Regions from separate parts of the Streptomyces sp. NPDC048484 genome, predicted to be linked through region 1. Evidence: riboswitches for the same ligand, from Rfam matches in the RefSeq annotation. Region 1 holds a riboswitch; the other holds the start of a gene.

Evidence for each region. A riboswitch is a leader RNA that binds a small molecule or an ion and turns the genes downstream of it on or off. The one in region 1 is predicted to bind glycine.
Region 2: linked by a shared signal. The riboswitch ahead of gcvP (aminomethyl-transferring glycine dehydrogenase) and the one ahead of gcvT (glycine cleavage system aminomethyltransferase GcvT) in region 1 are both predicted to bind glycine.

The regions. Positions count from the first base shown of each region.
Region 1 is NZ_JBEZJY010000068.1:16,425-21,395, forward strand. It holds gene glyA (serine hydroxymethyltransferase) at 1-913, opposite strand, end outside; gene gcvH (glycine cleavage system protein GcvH) at 959-1,336, opposite strand; gene gcvT (glycine cleavage system aminomethyltransferase GcvT) at 1,519-2,682, opposite strand; glycine riboswitch at 2,847-2,961, opposite strand; gene AB0D14_RS40540 (AAA family ATPase) at 3,194-3,862, shown strand; gene AB0D14_RS40545 (enhanced serine sensitivity protein SseB) at 4,092-4,904, shown strand.
Region 2 is NZ_JBEZJY010000003.1:7,983-12,953, forward strand. It holds gene AB0D14_RS03290 (bifunctional nuclease family protein) at 1-63, shown strand, start outside; gene AB0D14_RS03295 (MerR family transcriptional regulator) at 305-937, shown strand; gene AB0D14_RS03300 (DNA polymerase IV) at 1,056-2,438, shown strand; gene AB0D14_RS03305 (PRC-barrel domain-containing protein) at 2,563-2,937, opposite strand; glycine riboswitch at 3,042-3,137, shown strand; gene gcvP (aminomethyl-transferring glycine dehydrogenase) at 3,322-4,971, shown strand, end outside.

The sequences.
Region 1 (4,971 bases):
GGGCGTCGGCCGCGGTCAGCCGCTCGGCGAGGATCCGGGCGCCCTCGACCGTACGGACCTGCCGCTCCCTGAACTCCTCCGTGGCGGCGATCTTGAAGGAGACCGCCTTCGCCGCGATCACGTGCTCCAGGGGGCCGCCCTGGAAGCCAGGGAAGACGGACGAGTTCAGCTTCTTGGCGAAGGCCTTCTTGGCGAGGATGATCCCGCCGCGGGGGCCGCCGAGCGTCTTGTGGGTGGTGGAGGTGACCACGTCCGCGTGCTCCACCGGGTTCGGGTGGAGGCCGGCGGCGACGAGGCCCGCGAAGTGCGCCATGTCGACCCACAGGTAGGCCTCGACCTCATCCGCGATCCGGCGGAACTCGGCGAAGTCCAGCTGACGGGGGTACGCCGACCAGCCCGCGATGATCACCTTCGGGCGGTGTTCCTTGGCGAGCCGCTCGACCTCGGCCATGTCGACCAGGCCGGCGTCGTCCACGTGGTACGCGACCACGTTGAACTGCTTGCCGGAGAAGTTCAGCCGCATCCCGTGGGTCAGGTGGCCGCCGTGGGCCAGGTCCAGGCCGAGGATGGTGTCACCGGGCTGGGCCAGCGCGAAGAGCGCGGCCTGGTTGGCGGAAGCGCCCGAGTGCGGCTGCACGTTGGCGTACTCGGCGCCGAACAGGTCCTTGACCCGGTCGATCGCGATCTGCTCGGCGACGTCGACGTGCTCACAGCCGCCGTAGTAGCGGCGGCCCGGGTAGCCCTCGGCGTACTTGTTGGTGAGGACCGAGCCCTGGGCCTCCATGACCGCGAGCGGAGCGAAGTTCTCCGACGCGATCATTTCGAGGGTGGACTGCTGACGGTTCAGCTCGGCGTCGACGGCGGCGGCGACGTCCGGGTCGAGTTCGTGCAGGGGCGTGTTCAGAAGCGACATCGGTCGGGAGTCCTTAGGAGCCGAAGAGTTCAGGAGCCGAGGAGTTCAGGAGCCGGAGAATTCGGTGTACTCGTCGGCGGAGAGCAGGTCCTTCGGCTCGTCCGCCGCCCGTACCTTGAACAGCCAGCCGCCCTCGAAGGGAGCGGTGTTCACCAGCGCGGGGTCGTCCACGACGTCCTGGTTGATCTCGGTGATCTCACCGGTGACGGGCGAGTACAGGTCGCTCACCGACTTGGTGGACTCCAGTTCGCCGCAGGTCTCGCCCGCGGTCACCGTCGCACCGACCTCGGGGAGCTGGACGTACACGACGTCACCGAGCGCGTTGGCCGCGTGCTCCGTGATGCCGACTGTCGAGACGCCGTTCTCGGCGCCCGACAGCCACTCGTGCTCCTTGCTGTAGCGCAGCTGCTGGGGGTTGCTCATGGCTTGAATTCTCCTGTACGCCGGGGAGTGCTGATGCAGGGGGACCGGGGTGAACCGGGCGATGTGCCCGAGGTCACCGGGTGTCTCACTTCGGAGGACTGGAGGGCCGGTGTCACTTCTGGAGCCTGCGGACCGGTTCGGACCCCGACCCCGGTTCTCCTTCCGACACGCGCCGACCAGTGTTACTTCTCGCGCTTGTAGAACGGCAGCGCCACGACCTCGTACGGCTCGTGGCTGCCCCGGATGTCCACACCGACACCGGCGGTGCCGGGCGCCGCGTGCTCCGCGTCGACGTACGCCATCGCGATCGGCCTGCCGAGCGTCGGCGAGGGCGCGCCCGAGGTGACCTCGCCGACGACCTTGCCGTCGGCGACGACGGGATACCCGGCGCGCGGAACACGGCGGCCCTCGGCGACCAGGCCGACCAGGACGCGCGGGGGTGTCGACTCGGCGCGGGCGGCAGCCGCGGACAGCGCCTCGCGCCCCACGAAGTCGCCCTCCTTCTCGAACTTCACGACCCGGCCGAGCCCCGCGTCGAACGGGGTGAGCGAGGTGCTCAGCTCGTGCCCGTACAGCGGCATGCCCGCCTCCAGGCGCAGAGTGTCCCGGCAGGAGAGCCCGCAGGGGGCGAGCCCGGCCGGGGCTCCCGCGTCGGTCAGTGCCTGCCACAGCTTCCCGGCGTCGGCCGGGGCCACGAACAGCTCGAAGCCGTCCTCGCCGGTGTAGCCGGTGCGGGCGATCAGGGCCGGCACGCCCGCGACCGTGCCGGGCAGGCCGGCGTAGTACTTCAGGCCGTCCAGATCGGCGTCGGTCAGGGACTTCAGGATGCCGGGGGACTCCGGGCCCTGTACGGCGATCAGGGCGTAGGCGTCCCGGTCGTCGCGCACCTCGGCGTCGAAGCCCTCGGCGCGCTCCACGACGGCGTCCAGGACCACCTGGGCGTTGGAGGCGTTCGCCACGATCATGTATTCGGTGTCGGCGAGGCGGTAGACGATCAGGTCGTCGAGGATGCCGCCGTCGGCCCGGCAGATCATGGTGTAGCGGGCCCGGCCCGGCTTCACGCCGCCGATGTTGCCGACCAGTGCGAAGTCGAGCAGCGCGGCCGCCTGCGGCCCGCTCACGGTGATCTCGCCCATGTGGGAGAGGTCGAAGAGGCCGGCCCGGGTGCGTACGGCGAGATGCTCGTCGCGCTCGGAGCCGTACCGCAGCGGCATGTCCCAGCCGGCGAAGTCGGTCATCGTCGCGCCGAGCGAACGGTGCAGGGCATCGAGCGCGGTGCGGCGCGGTTCAACAGAAGCGTTACTGCTCGTACTGCTCGTGTTACTCGTATTGCTCGTGCTGCTCATCGGCGGGGCTCCCAAGGCATGACGGCGAGGTCGTTCCTCCCCATCTGTCATCGAAAACCTGAGAGGTTCGCCGTGATCACCGGTGAACGTGGTGGTCACTGACTTGCACCGTGGGTGGAGCCGACGCCCTGACTGGAAGGAGACGGCCCGCTTTTCAGATGTGCCTCGCCCGCGCGGTAACGGGGCCTGAGAGATTCAAGGGAGGGACTTGCTCCTTCGGCGCCCGGGCACTCGTACACCTGCGTGTACATGTCCCCGGAACTCTCCCGCGCGGATTCAAGCGGCCGGTATGCAGTTGGCGCGCACATCATTGCACGCCCCGGCTTCGCAGGGGGGCCGCGCAGGGGGCAGGGGCGTTCACGCGGCGTTCACAGGGATCTGTGACGCGGCTGTGGAGTGATCTGTGACGCGGCTGTGGCAGGACAAGAACAGAAAGAAGGGGACCAGCGCATTACCTTCTCTTTACACTCGACGTGGATGGGTCTCTGACCGCATGGGGAGGACGATCAGGGTGAACAGGACCACGGCGTACGCGACCAGCACGGGCATCGCGCTGCCCAAGCAGCCCCCCGCCCCGGCCAGGGCGGCGTGTGGCCCGCTTCCGGCGCCCGTCGTCCGCGATCTGCGGGAGCGCGCGGGTCACAGCCCGCACGGTCTGCGCTTCGGGGCGGCCGACCTGGTCGTGGTGACGGGCCTGCCGGGCAGCGGCAAGTCGACCCTGATGCGCCGGGCGGTGACGGGCCGCCGCATCGACTCCCAGGACACCCGTGACCGCTGGGACGGCCGACTCACCCGGTTCCTGCCGTACGCGGTCTACCGGCCCCTCGTCCGCGCCGCGCACTATGCGGGCCTGCGCCGGGCCCTGCGCTCCGGAGAGGGCGTCGTCGTGCACGACTGCGGTACGCAGGCCTGGGTGCGCAGCTGGCTCGCCCGGGACGCCCGGCGGCGCGGCGGCACACTGCATCTGCTGCTGCTCGACGTCGATCCCGGTACGGCGCTCGACGGCCAGCGTGAGCGCGGCCGAGGCGTCTCGCGGTACGCGTTCGCGCGCCACCGCGGCGCGGTCGCCCGGCTGCTGCGTTCCGTGGAGAAGGGCGACCTCCCCGAGGGCTGCGGTTCCGCGGTGCTCGTCGACCGTGCCGCGGCGGACGTACTGCGGCGCATCGATTTCGGCGACTGAGCCCCGGTTCCGGGGGACAGGCTCCGGCGTCGGCGGGCTTCGACGGGCTCAGACGGGCTTCAGCAGGTCACGGCTGCGGCGGGCGGGCGCGTGTGCGCGTAACCTCGGCAGCCGCACAAGGCGGTTCGAGCGGGCGGTAGAGATGGACTTCGCGGCACAGAACATTCCGGGGCAAGACATTCCGGGGCAAGACATTCCGGGGCAAGGCATTCCGGCACAGGGTGTTCCAATGCAGGGCGTTCCGGCACAGGGCGTTCCGGTGCAGGATTTTCCGGCACAGGCGTACGCCCACCCCCATGTCGGCTGGCCCGGCAACGAGTTGGAGGAGGTGCTCGCCGCCTCCCTCGGGCTTCCCCCGTCGCCCTCGACGGGTGCCCGGATCGTGGAGACCGCCGGGCGCAGCTTCCTCTGGGTGCCACTGCCCGAGGGAGGCGGCCCGCACAGCGGCCCGCTCGACCTGCCCACGATCGAGCTCGGCGGGCAGGTGTACGTGCCGGTCTTCACCTCCGAGCAGCAGTTCCGCCAGGTCGTCGGCGACCACATGGCGTACACCGTGGCGCCCGCCGTCGAGTTCGCGCGCGGTCTGCCGCCCCAGGCGGGTCTCGCGCTGAACCCGGACGGCACGGTCGGGGTGCCGCTGCCCCCGCCCGCCGTCGCCGAGCTGTGCCGGGCCGGCCGGACCGAGCTGGACGGGGCGGCGAGCGGTGGCCGGGTCCGGCTGTTCCAGCCCGACTGGCAGGACGACCCGGTGGACTTCCTGACCGCGGCCTCGGCGGAGTTCGCCGCGACCGGGATCGTACTGAGCGCCCGGCGCTGCCTGGCGAGCATCGAGGGCGGCGACACCATGATGTTCGTCGGCATCGAGCTGGCCCACTGGGACGAGAACGCCCGCACGCTTCCGCTCGACGCCCTGGGCCGGGCGCTGGGCCGGGTCCCCGTGGCGCATCCCGTGAGCCTCGTCTTCCTGGACGTGGCCCAGGATCCTGTGGCCGACTGGTTGCGCGCACAGGTCCGCCCCTTCCACACCGGAGCCCCCCACTGAACCCGGACGGCGGAAAGTCCGGGCTATCAACATCCGGGCCATCAACAGCTTTCCCGGCGGAGCGCAA
Region 2 (4,971 bases), on a different contig from region 1:
GAGAAGTTCCGCGAGTTCCTCGACCAGATCTCGCCAGAGGACTTCGGGACCAACAGTCAGTGACGTGAGTGACGCGAGTGACGTCAGCGGCGGCGTGAAACACCGGCCGGTGACCCTCCGGGACCGTCGCACAACAGGCCGTACGGCGGCCGTCGAGAGGGCATTCGGCTAGCCTTTCCCCGCGGTGGGGCACGGGAAACCACTCTCAGGGTGATTATCACCCGGCGTGCCGAGTGTGGCGATCGTTGACGCGCCCCTGGTGACTGCCTACCGTCGAGGAGGCAGGTCAAGGACGGAGGTCGGCGTGAGAAGCAGCGGCGACGGTACGGCTGGGGGTGCCCCCGGACGCGGTCCGGGGGAGAGCGGCCCGTACTCGCTTCAGAGCAGCGCGGCCGATCACGTACAGCGGCCGACGGCGGTGCCGGTGGACGGCGAGGTGGCGTCCGAGGAGATCGGTTATCGCGGCCCCACGGCGTGTGCGGCCGCGGGGATCACCTATCGGCAGTTGGACTACTGGGCCCGGACCGGGCTGGTCGAGCCGAGCGTGCGACCCACTCACGGAACGGGGACGCAGCGGCTCTACAGCCTCCGGGACGTGGTCGTCCTGAAGATCGTCAAGCGGTTCCTCGACACGGGGGTCTCGCTGCAGAACATCCGCACCACGGTGCAGCACCTCAGAGAACGCGGATCCTGCGACCTGGAGCGCATGACGCTGATGAGCGACGGTGCGACGGTCTACGAGTGCTCCTCACCCGACGAGGTCCACGCACTTCTCCAGGGCGGCCAGGGCATCTTCGGCATCGCCGTGGGCGTGGTGTGGCGGGACGTGGAGAACGCGCTCTCGCAGCTGCACGGGGAGCGTGTCGACACGGGCGAGACACTCGTCGGGCCAAATCCCGCGGACGAGCTTGCCCGGCGCCGCAACCGGGCGGTCTGACCCGGCGGCTCCGGCGGCTCCGGAGGTTCCGCGGTCGGGCGGTTTCTGGCGCGGTCCCGCATCCCTCCGGAGGCGGTGTGCCGGGGCATTGTCAGTGGCGTAGGGCAGCATCGGACATGTGAGAACCGCGCCCACGATCCTGCATCTCGACATGGACGCCTTCTTCGCCTCGGCGGAGCAGGCGTCCAAGCCGAGTCTGCGCGGGAAAGCGGTCATCGTGGGCGGCCTCGGACCGCGTGGAGTGGTCGCCACCTGTTCGTACGAAGCACGGGTCTTCGGCGTGCATTCGGCGATGCCCATGGCGCAGGCCCGCCGCCTGGCGCCGAACGCCGCGTACCTCGTACCGCGCTTCGGGCTCTACCGGGAGATCAGCGAGCAGGTGATGAGGCTGCTGCGGGAGCTGTCACCGCTGGTGGAGCCTCTGAGCCTGGACGAGGCGTTCGTGGACCTGGAGGCCGGGCAGACGGCCTGGGACGAGAGATCTGCGCTGCTGGCCGGGGGGAAGCTGCGCGCGGACATCCGGGCCGTCACGGGGCTGACCGGATCCGTGGGGCTGGCAGCCTGCAAGATGCTCGCGAAGATCGCCTCCGAGCAGGCCAAGCCCGACGGGCTCGTGCTGATAGAGCCGGGTACCGAACGGACGCTGCTCGCTCCCATGCCGGTGCGCATCCTGCCGGGCGTGGGGCCCGCCACGGGGGACCACCTGCGCCGGGGCGGGATCAACACGGTCGGCGAGATCGCCGTAGCGGGCGAGGACGAACTCGTACGGCTGCTGGGGAAGGCTCATGGGGTCGCCCTGTACGCCATGGCGCTGGCCCGCGACGAGCGGCCCGTGGTGGCCGAGCGGGACACCAAGTCGGTGTCGGTCGAGGACACGTACGACGTGGACATCCACGACAGGGGGCGGGTGCGCATGGAGGTGCAGCGGCTCGCGGACCGGTGTGTCCAGCGGTTGCGGGGTGCGCATCTGTCGGGGCGGACCATCGTGCTGAAGGTGCGCCGGTTCGACTTCTCCACGCTGACCAGGTCCGAGACGCTTCGAGGGCCCACGGACGACCCCGCGGTGGTTCGGGAGGCGGCCGCACGGCTGCTGGAGTCCGTGGACACCACGGGAGGCGTACGGCTGCTGGGGGTCGGGGTCTCGGGACTCGCCGACTACACGCAGGAGGACCTTTTCGCCCAGGCTCGGGCGGCTGCCGCCGAGGAGTCGGAGGAGCCCGGCCGGGAAGAGGCCGAGGAGCCGGTCCAGGAGGCGGAGCCGGAGCCGCCGGCCGAGCGGCAGTGGCGGGCGGGGCACGATGTGCGGCATGCCGAGTTCGGGCACGGGTGGGTGCAGGGGAGCGGACTGGGGCGGGTCACGGTGCGGTTCGAGACGCCTGATTCCGGGCCGGGGCGGGTGAAGACCTTCCGGATCGACGATCCTGCGCTGGAGGTGGCGGAGCCGTTGCCGTTGGTCGCGCGGATACCCGCGGGCGTGCATGTGGCGCCGGAGGAGGGGTGAGGGGGGCCTCAAAGTCCGCAAGCAGGTCTTCCGCAAGCAGGTCTTCGTGCCTCTGTGCGGTCGTGCGTGCGGTGGGTGCGGGGCGTGTGTGGCCTGTCGCACCGTTCCCGCGTCCCTGAAGAACTCAGGTGGGTTCTTCCTTGGCTGACAGGTGGCCGAAGTCGTGGTCCGGGAAGGGGGGAGGTGGAGCCACATCCAGGCCGTAGTGGTGGTACAGCTGGATTTCCTGTTCGGGGGAGAGGTGCCGTCCGACGCCGAAGTCGGGGGCGTCCCTGATCAGGGCCCGTTCGTACGGGATGCGCAGCGATCCGTCGATCAGTTCGCTCGGCTCCAGGGGGACGAACGCGTCCCGGCTGAACAGGCCCGTGCGTATGGCCGCCCACTCCGGTACGCCGGTCGCGTCGTCCAGGTAGACCTCGTCAACGGTGCCGATTCTCGTGCCGTTGCGGTCGAACGCCTTGCGCCCTATCAGGTTGCGCGGATCGATGTCGGTCTGCACGGGCCCTCCAGCTGCTCGCAAGTCATCCGTAAGCACTACGAAAGAGCACTTTGAGGAGGGCGGCCACTCGAGGGAACCCCGCTGATAGGCTGGGCGGCGGCTGCTGACCCCATGCGGGAGAGTCCTCCGGGTTTCATCGGAGGCGCCGAAGGAGCAAATCCTCCCCGGAATCTCTCAGGCACACGTACCGCATGGACGAGGTCACTCTGGAAAGCAGAGAGGTGTCCGGGTGTTCGACGGGTTCCGCTCTCACCGACGGTGAAAGCCGGAGCGCCCTCGTGGCGAACCGGTGAAGCTCTCAGGTTGAGATGACAGAGGGGGAGGCCGTCCGGGCACCCATGCCGTGGTGCCCCTCGAAGGTCGTCAGACCAGGAGGCCTCCGCAATGACCGCCCATCGTATTCCGCTCTCCGAGCTCGAACAGGGAATCCCCTTCGAGCAGCGCCACATCGGGCCCGACTCCGAGGCCCGCGCCAAGATGCTCGCGCAGGTGGGGTACGGCTCGCTCGACGAGCTGACGGCCACCGCGGTGCCCGATGTGATCAAGAACGCCGACACGCTCGACCTGCCGGGTGCGCGTAGCGAGGCCGAGGTGCTGGCCGAGCTGCGCTCCCTCGCGGATCGCAACCAGGTGCTTGATTCCATGATCGGGCTCGGCTACTACGGCACGTTCACACCGCCCGTCATCCTGCGCAACGTCATGGAGAGCCCCGCCTGGTACACCGCGTACACGCCGTACCAGCCGGAGATCTCGCAGGGCCGCCTGGAAGCGCTGCTCAACTTCCAGACCGTGGTCGCCGATCTGACGGGCCTGCCGACCTCCGGCGCCTCGCTGCTCGACGAGGGCACGGCGGCCGCCGAGGCCATGGCGCTGTCGCGCCGCATGGGGAAGAACAAGAAGGGCCTCTTCCTCATCGACGCGGACGCCATGCCGCAGACCGTCGCCGTGATCCGGACCCGCGCCGAGCCCACCGGCGTCGAGGTCGTCGTCGCCGACCTGAGCGCCGGCATCCCCGCCGAACTCGCCGAGCGCGAGATCAACGGCGTACTCCTCCAGTATCCCGGCGCCTCCGGTGCCGTACGGGACCTCAGGCCCGTCGTCGACCAGGCGCACGAACTGGGCGCGGTCGTCACCGTCGCCGCCGACCTGCTCGCCCTGACGCTGCTGACCTCGCCCGGTGAGCTGGGAGCCGACATCGCCGTCGGTACGACGCAGCGCTTCGGCGTGCCCATGGGCTTCGGCGGGCCGCACGCCGGATACATGGCCGTACGGGAGAAGTTCGCGCGCAGTCTGCCCGGGCGGCTCGTCGGTGTCTCGGTCGACGCGGACGGCAACAAGGCGTACCGGCTCGCCCTGCAGACGCGGGAGCAGCACATCCGCCGTGAGAAGGCGACCAGCAACATCTGTACGGCTCAGGTGCTGCTCGCCGTGATGGCCGGGATGTACGCCGTCTACCACGGTCCCGAGGGTCTGAGAGCCATCGCCCGGCGTACCCACCGGTACGCCACGATCCTCGCCGCGGGTCTGACGGCGGGCGGGGTCGAGGTCGTCCACGAGGCGTACTTCGACACGCTCACCGTGCGGGTGCCGGGCAGGGCCGCGGAGACACTCGCGGCCGCCCGCCAGGGCGGGGTCAACCTCCACCTCGTGGACGCGGACCACCTGTCCCTGTCCTGCGACGAGACGACCACACGGACCCAACTGGGCGCGGTCTGGTCGGCGTTCGGCGTCGACGGCGATGTGGCGGCACTGGACGCGACGGCACAGGACACGCTGCCGGCTCCGCTGCTGCGCACCGACGCGTACCTCGCACACCCGGTCTTCCAGCAGTACCGCTCGGAGACCGCGATGCTGCGCTACCTGCGCCGTCTCGCGGACCGCGACTACGCGCTCGACCGGGGCATGATCCCGCTCGGCTCATGCACGATGAAGCTCAACGCGACCGCCGAGATGGAGCCGGTCACCTGGCCCGAGTTCGGGCAGCTGCACCCCTTCGCGCCCGCCGAGCAGGCACAGGGTTATCTGACGCTCATC